DNA from 2 places in the Lysinibacillus sp. TE18511 genome. Region 2 is predicted to be linked to the other one. Evidence: riboswitches for the same ligand, from Rfam matches in the RefSeq annotation. Region 2 holds a riboswitch; the other holds the start of a gene.
What was found. Region 2 has a riboswitch for cobalamin ahead of ACVWXS_RS18590 (FecCD family ABC transporter permease). Riboswitches for the same ligand answer to the same signal wherever they lie in the genome.
Positions count from the first base shown of each region.

Region 1: linked by a shared signal. The riboswitch ahead of ACVWXS_RS01910 (hypothetical protein) and the one ahead of ACVWXS_RS18590 (FecCD family ABC transporter permease) in region 2 are both predicted to bind cobalamin.

Region 1 is NZ_JBSSFD010000002.1:104,441-108,792, forward strand. Features, by position in the region: gene ACVWXS_RS01900 (tyrosine-protein phosphatase) at 1-316, opposite strand, end outside; gene ACVWXS_RS01905 (ABC transporter substrate-binding protein) at 567-1,532, opposite strand; gene ACVWXS_RS01910 (hypothetical protein) at 1,534-2,076, opposite strand; cobalamin riboswitch at 2,243-2,435, opposite strand; gene ACVWXS_RS01915 (glutathione peroxidase) at 2,712-3,257, opposite strand; gene ACVWXS_RS01920 (hypothetical protein) at 3,453-4,001, opposite strand; gene ytvI (sporulation integral membrane protein YtvI) at 4,093-4,352, shown strand, end outside.
Region 2 is NZ_JBSSFD010000030.1:30,614-34,965, reverse strand. Features, by position in the region: gene ACVWXS_RS18600 (YdhK family protein) at 182-766, opposite strand; gene ACVWXS_RS18595 (biotin transporter BioY) at 893-1,489, opposite strand; cobalamin riboswitch at 1,662-1,852, shown strand; gene ACVWXS_RS18590 (FecCD family ABC transporter permease) at 2,007-3,053, shown strand; gene ACVWXS_RS18585 (ABC transporter ATP-binding protein) at 3,059-3,853, shown strand; gene ACVWXS_RS18580 (hypothetical protein) at 3,917-4,072, shown strand; gene ACVWXS_RS18575 (monooxygenase) at 4,183-4,352, opposite strand, start outside.

The DNA of each region.
Region 1 (4,352 bases), on a different contig from region 2:
AAAAATCATTTCTTCCAGCGTTTGTAGGCATCTCAAAAGCATGATTGCCCTTTGCTGGAATTTGAATATATTTAGCTTGCGGGAAAATCGGATTAGGGTTATTTTGTGCCTCATGGTTGTCGCGATAATCAAAAATTGTTTTCACACCTAGCGTTCCAAAAAGCTCCTTATCTGCTTTCGTCATTTTGCCAAGCGCGGCTGAACGATAAAACAAGCCATTCTTTACAGAACGCCCATCTCTCGTCTTATATCCACCCATATCACGAAAATTATGAACAGCCTCAAACGGAATAATCTTCATATCAAACTGTTTCATTCACTGCACCTCCCTCTGTTAATAAACATTCTTATTTATATTCTATATAACAATTCGCTATAATACCAATTTTCGCACTAGGAAATGTCATCAGCTAGTCTCAAGCTGAGTGATGTAAGGTAATATCCGAGCACTTCTTCATCCACCTGAGCACTTTACCTCCCCAACCGAGCAACTATCATTAGATTCACCCAACATCAAAAAAGCTGCCCTTGATAAAGGACAGCTCTAAAATACTTTTCAATATAGTTTATTTAAATAACTCAGGATATGCTGCTTTTGCTACTAGCTCAACAGCTTCACCAATACGTGGACCTGGACGGTTTGAAATATCAGTATCTATATAATAAACCGCTTTGTTTTGAATGGCTGTGATTGAATTCCATCCATCACGTGCAAGAATTTCTCCCACTGAGTTTTCTACATAGCCTACTGTTGTTAAAATGACTTCTGGATTTTTCGCGATGACATCTTCCTCAGATACCTTTGCCCAGCTTTGAACGTCAGCAAATACATTTTTCACATTTGCAGCATTTAAAATCTCTTGTTGGAATGTACCAGAACCAGCTGTATAGATGTCTGGCTTTGGACCAATTTCTAAGTAAATATTTTTTGGTTCTTTTACATCTTTGACTTTTGCCTGGACTTCCGCAATTTTAGCTTTAATATCTTCATTTAACTTTTCGCCTTTATCTTCAATCCCCATGACAGATGCAATTTGTTGGATATCCCCGTAAACATCATCAAATGAAGCAGCCGATTTGATGGCAAAAACTTTAATTCCTACATCTTCAAGAGTTTTTAGCGCATTTAAGTTTTCATCATCATCACCACCAGTTATATAGGCAATAACGACATCTGGCTTTAACGCTAAAATACGCTCACTATTGAATTTTGTAGAATCAGAAACGCGCTCAATTTTTTGTGCTTCTTCTGGATACGTATCATACTCAGTTGCACCAACGATTTTATCGCCAACGCCTAGAGCAAATAAAATTTCTGTATTACTTGGTTGTAATGAAACAATAGTTTTCGGTACTGCATCAAACGCTACTTCTACACCACGATCATCCGTAACTTTATAGCTTGTGCTCTCAGTTTGTTGCTCGTCCTTAGAAACAGTGTCTTTGTTAGCATCCTCTTTTGTGCCGCAGCCTACTAATACGAGTGCTAACATTAATACAGAAAGCCATTGTAGATTAAACAATTTCTTCATTTCATTGATTCTCCTTTTTCTTTTTCATTGGGTATGACTTACTAATAAACGGTATTTCAGCAATACCAGCGCGCTGATTCATATAGACAGCCATAACAAAAAATATATTGGCTAGTAATCCTAAATAATCAAATAGAATAGCTGGTACTTCCCGTTCCTCAGAAACTTTGTGTAGAATACGGTATGATTTTTTCGCCTCACTACGACATACATGTAATGCAGCAGCAGCCTCTGTTCCTTGCGGTAATACAAAATTCTGAATCTCATCTTTCACATGACTAACATAAAAATCATAACGAACACTAAGCCACGCTAAATCATCTTCAGTTACTGCTAATTTCCCTCGGACGGAGCCATTTACATGGTAAGCCATTGGCAAAATAGCTAATAAATCATCTGCCACTACCCTTACTGTCTCTTTATTTACTGCTACTAAAGCGACACCCATATGTGTTGTAAGACTATCTGTTCGAATTTCAAAATCTACTGTTGATGCCTTTTCACGCATAAATGGATAGCAAGAATAACGTGCATCTTTTTTCAAATCTAGTCCCCGCTTTCCTTCGTGAAAAATTCTTACTAAAAGTGAGTATACATAAAAAAACGTCGACCCTACTCCTAAGGGACGACGAAAATAGCATAAATAGTGTCGCATAGACACGACAAAGCCTATGTATTTGCCGCATATCCTCCTAGCTTCCGAAGAGTATCTATACGTTCAAATAAAGGTCGGTCTCCTGGCTTGTACATCCAATCATGTCATGAGTCATAAAAACTTTCCCATCCGATATTCCGACAGTGGTATATCTTTTATGATTCCTGTACTTACAGTTGCGGAAACAGCTTCGGTCTTTCACCGAATTCCCAATTATGCTTGTTAACACCTTTATTTTGCAAGAATAATTCACTTGTAAAGCAGTTTAACACATATTGATAGGAAAAAATAGCTTTGAAATGAACGGAAAACACATGAATACGAACAATAGTAAGCCTATTTCTACATAGCTATACAAAATGATTCTCTAATCTATATTCAAGAGATTTATAGTTATGGCTCTTCAACTTGACTGCACATTCTGCGAGGGAACGCTCTCTGCAAACGTATCCTCCCTCCACACTAGGTGCTATCATCAGCATACTTCTTTAATCAAGAACAGATTCTAGTATTGATTCAAAGTTTTATAAAATTTTTTCAATAGCTTGCTCAACATCTAGCTGTGAATCTGTAGGTTCAAAGCGGGCAACTGTCTTACCATTTGTATCTATTAAAAATTTCGTAAAGTTCCAGCGAATATTACGACCGTCTAAAAAACTAGGCGCAATTTGGATAATTGCTTCCGCTAACATTTTTTCCTGCATACTTGCCTTGCCAAATTCGCGATAATCTATCTCGTGCTTTAAATAATTGAATAATGGGTGTGTCGTATCTCCATTTACCTGCACCAGTTCAAAAATTGGGAATGTTACACCATAGTTGATTTTACAAAGGTGAGTAGTTTGTTCGCCATCCTCAGGATTTTGATTATCGAATTGATCACAAGGAAAACCTAAAACGACAAAATTATCCTTCCCATATTTATCATACATTTTTTGTAAGTCTTCAAATTGATATGTAAAACGGCACTTGTTTGCTGTATTAACGATTAACAGCGTTTTTCCTCGATAAGTTTCCATTGATAATATCTCACCGTTTGGCTTCTTGACTAAATAATTATAAATGCTCATTGTTTAACTCCTTTTATTTTTTCCTATTTGTCAGGTGTGGTGATGGGCCTTAAAAATAGGCATACGTTAGCACAAAAAATCCTATTATCGGTCAATAATAAACCTATATTTTCCTACTCAGCACGCCTGATATATTATAAACTATTTCTCTATTAACGAAAGAATTTTCACAAAAAAAATAGCCATTCCACGTCTTTAATGGATGGCTTTCATATATTTCTTTTTGTATTTAACATCTTTTTCTTCCGCAATTAAACGCTCCGCAATTTTTAATAGCTTCGGGTCTTTCGTTTCATCAAATAGCTTTTTAAAAGATACAATAATATCATAGCGCATTAATGCCGGTTGCTTTTCGTCTAAGCATGTTTGAAATCTTTTTGCCAAATATGAAACGACTAAATCTCTTTGTACCTGCCCCGCTAAACCTATTTTCCAAATTGCCTGCAAAGTAAGTCTCGCCGTTTCTGTTTTTTCATCATACGTCACTGCCCAAATCTTTAAGAAATCCTCTAATACTCTCTCTTCTGGATCACTTTTTGCTGCCAATGCGCATAAAAATTGTGCCGCGCTTGCACGAACATGCCCATTTTTGTATGTAAGAGCCTGAATAAGTTGTTCCCAAACTGCATATGTCCAATCAACTGGTTCCTGCATTATTTTCATCAATTCTTCGAAAGATTCATATTGAATATCGCGGTCACGTTCTGTTAAATTACTAAAAAGTTGCATAATCCCTTTTTCCATGATTCATCCCTACCTTTATTGTTTCAGACCGTAATAATATTTTTATGTTTTATGGTACACTAAACTTACTTTGCGCAAAGAAGGTGAGTTTATGAATAAAATTAATTCTAGGAAACTGATTTTTAGAATGATTATGATTATTACTTTAATTGTAGCTGCATATTTTATTATCCCAGTTTCCGTTCCCGTTATATTAGCTGGTGTTACTGCATTTTTTTTAGAGCCAATTGTTATGTTCTTTAAACGGCGATGGAAAATGTCTCGAAAAATTGCAGTTGCGTTTATTTATATAGTGAGCGTTATTTTAATTTCCATCATTTGCTATTTTACTATTACACAACTTATGTCGCA
Region 2 (4,352 bases):
CAATCTCTGACGATTCCCGCAAAGGTTGGTTTTTTGTTATGAAGGAAACTATAGATTTTTTTTACCTGTTTAGAGCATAGTCGTCTAGGCTAAAGCGCTACATCCTTGAGGTTGCTTCAATCCCACGGACAAAAGTGGTGGAGCGTTTACTTTTGCTTCGGGCTCTCCAGCGTATTAGTTCTTATTTTGCTTCTAGCTCTTCTTCCGTAACCCATTTATGATTTTTTACGGCCTCGCCATTTGTTGTAGACGTATAATCAATCATATAAACTGTCGTTTGTATTGCCTCATCGATATGGACAGTCGCATTTTCCATGCCTTTCATATGAGATGCATCGGTTTTGACTACCGTACCCGGAGCTAATGGAGCCTCACCTTGATTTATCAATTCCTCATGAATAACCCACTTATGATTTTCTACGCGATTTTCACCTGTAGTTGGCTCATAGGAGATAATGTATGCTGTCGTATCATAAGCGCCAACAATCGTTGCTTCTGCGCCTTTCATACCTGCCATGTGTCCATCCGTGATAATGGCGGTGCTTCCAACTGGAAACTTTGGCTTTTCAGCATTTTTCAAAGTTGTTGGTACTGCGCCAGAGCTTGAATGGTTCATCGTGGAATGATCCATCTCTGTGCTATGTTCAGTTTCGATGTTATTTTTTGAATCGGCTTCTGACTTAGTTGTATCGGCAGAGCAAGCCGATAATGTTAGTAAAGCTACTGCTGCCATTAAGCCAATTGACCACTTTCTTTTGAATAACATATTATATTCCTCCTCACTATTTGCTCTTAATGTAGCAAATAAATGTGCAGAAATTGTGGACAGCAATCATATAGGAGTCCCAAAATAAAAAGCCCTCTTTAGCATCAAACTAAAGAAGGGCTTACGTTATTTAACAGGAAGTATTTTTACTATTTTTTGTAGACGGTATGCAAAAATACCGGCAAATATAGCTAAAATAATATCCTTTGGTAATGGAGGCATCATCCAAAGCCATGCCATCTTATAAGAAAAAGCTTCTGGAGCACTAGCCCATAACTTGTAGGCGAAGTACATCCAATTTGTCCCAAGTAAATAATTAATGGCTGTTGCAATTAAAGCAGCAATTACATAGCTTTTTTTCGTTCCACTGCGCTCTACAATACGCCCTGCAACATATGCAGCTAATATAAAAGTAACAATAAAACCGAATGTAGGACTTAAAATTTGTCCAAAGCCCCCACTGAAACGTGCAAATACAGGTGCGCCTGCTAAACCTATACACATATAAACAGTACAAGCGAGTGCACCTTTTCTACTGCCAAGAATAAGTCCTGCTAATATAGCAAAAAATGTTTGTAGCGTGATGGGTACGCCACCAACAACCATAAAAGGTACAAAGGAAGTAATATTAGCGCCAATCATCATCAATGTTGAAAATAGTCCAATATAAGCAATATCTACTGTTCTTAATTTGTGATGCGAGTGTTCCGCTACTGTTGTCATTATTTCACCCCTAATAAGTAATGTTGATAATAATAGTGTAAAAAAATAAAGTTTTTGTGTCAACCTAATATTTTATATAGGTTAACACAAAATATTTATCCTTCTTAATTTGATAAATAATTACTAGTAATAGACTAACTATTAAAATATATGATAGAATCGTCATAATTTTAAAATATCAGATGCAAATGGTGTGACATCTTGTAAATGTGTCACTTAAAAGGGAAGTCGGTGCAAATCCGACGCTGTCCCGCAACTGTAACGAGGAGTTCTATGATGATTTAGCCACTGTTCTAGAATGGGAAGGCAATCATAGGTACATTGATTCGAAGCCAGGAGACCTGCCAATTAGCGAAAATCTGTAATGCCCACGAGGATGAAAGCGATTACGGACAATAGTAGAAGGAAATCTTTCTGACTTTGTTTAATCTAGGGTATTTCTATGCGTATTTTGCATGGAATACCCTTTTTTTATCTTCATTAAGTCTATTATTAATGATTAGGAGTTAATAAACAGATGAATAAAAAAATTATGCTACTATCAATGACTCTTCTTTTAGTACTAATCATTTCAATGACAATTGCCATAATGGTTGGATCGGTTTCTGTTACGCCAATTCACGTATGGAAGGTTATCCTTTCCAAAATACCAATTGTACAAAACTCAATCGAGCAAGATTGGAGTCGTTCACAGGAAATTATTATTTGGCAAATACGAGTTCCGCGTGTATTGCTCGCTGCTATTGTTGGAGCAGGGTTGGCAATTGCAGGAGCAGCCATTCAGGCTCTTGTCCGTAATTCAATTGCCGAACCATATATTTTAGGGATTTCTTCTGGTGCAACGGTTGGGGCCACAGCTGTCATCATTTTAGGTGCTTTTTCATTTCTTGGCGTTTATGCTCTTTCCGTATCTGCATTTATAGGCTCTCTGACAGCAATGGCGTTAGTTTTCTTTTTAGCACGTGTTGGCGGTAGAGTTTCTGTCTTTAGACTTTTACTTTCAGGGATGGCGGTGTCGTTTATTTTATCTGCTATTTCAAATTTTATATTAATGACGTCGAAGCAAGAGGGCGGAATGAAGGCAGTCATGTATTGGATGCTAGGTAGCTTAGCTGGTGCGAAGTGGAGTAATCTTTTAATTCCTACAGTTATTTTTATCGTGGTATTTGCCTTGTTATGGCTCCACTATCGAAGCTTAAATTTATTACTTCTTGGGGAAGAAGCAGCGGTTACATTAGGGGTTAACTTACAACAATTTCGAATACAGCTTATCTTATTAGTATCGTTATTAACGGGTGTGCTTGTCGCAGTAAGTGGTTCAATCGGATTTGTTGGCTTAATCATTCCGCATATTGTACGGCTGATTGTAGGTTCAAACCATAAATATGTCATACCGATTAGTGCTTTGTTTGGGGCAATTTTCTTAGTTTGGGCAGATGCACTTGCTCGAATTATAATTGCCCCTGAAGAAATGCCAATTGGAATTATCACAGCTTTTTGTGGAGGGCCATTTTTCATTTGGCTACTACGTCGTAACAATTATTCTTTCGGTGAAGGGGATTAAAGCATATGACATTAGAGACGAAACAAGTATCTTTCTCCATTTCTGATGAACGCATATTACATGAAGTAAGTGTACAAATAAAGGAAAAACAATTTGTTGGGTTAATCGGTCCTAATGGTAGTGGGAAGTCAACGCTATTAAAGAATATGTATCGTTTATTAAAACCAGAAAGTGGAACAGTTTTATTAAATGAACAGGATATTTTAAAGCAATCGAGTAAAAGTATTGCGAAAAATTTAGCAGTAGTGAGTCAAGAAACGCCGGTCGTATTCGATTTTACCGTACATGATTTAGTCAGTATGGGGAGAACACCTCATAAAAAACTATTCGAGCTTGATCAGGAACGAGATTTCCAAATAGTGAAAAATGCACTAGATCAAACAGGAATTGCTCATTTAGAGAAACGTAGCTTTAGTTCTCTTTCGGGCGGAGAAAAAAAGCGTGTGATGGTTGCCCGTGCGCTCGCTCAGCAAGCACAGATGCTTATTTTAGATGAGCCAACGAATCATCTAGATATTCAGCATCAATTGCAGCTAATGGATCTAATTCAAACCCTACATTTAACAGTTGTTGCGGCAATACATGATTTAAACATTGCAGCTATGTATTGTGATCAAATTTATGTTTTACAGCAAGGGCGAATTGTCAATTTTGGAACACCAGAAGAAGTACTTACACCAACATTATTACAAGATGTTTTTGGTGTTTACGCTGATATTCAAACACATCCACTTACAGGGAAGCCTTATTTAACGTATGTCTCAGAGCAATTTACGAAGAAAGCTTTAAAAACTACATAAATAAAGTATGGCTCTTCGGCAAAACGAGGGGTGATTTCCGTTCCGACTGAGCACAGATGTTTTTTGTGCGTAAGCGAAGCGGCAGCAACAGATGTTTTTGTGCGAAAGCGAAGCGTCAGCAACAGATGTTTTTTGTGCGTAAGCGAAGCGGCAGCAACAGATGTTTTTGTGCGAAAGCGAAGCGTCAGCAACAGATGTTTTTTGTGCGAAAGCGAATAGTTTGGAACAGAAATCACCCTTATTTAAAGCGCCACAACATTCACAAAGATTTTCTTGCCCATTTTGTATTTCAACACTAAGGGGTGTGTCTGTAATAACAGATACGCCTATTATTTATGGATAGGACCATTGTTAATAGAAGATAAGGCTTCATTAACTTCAAAAATTTTACCCCGAATATTTGTTATCCCAAAGCTTGTTAATCGAGCAGAGTGCATGGCTAAATATTTTTTAGCACTTTCCTTCGTCTCGAATAAATAAACACCACCAGCTTCTTTAG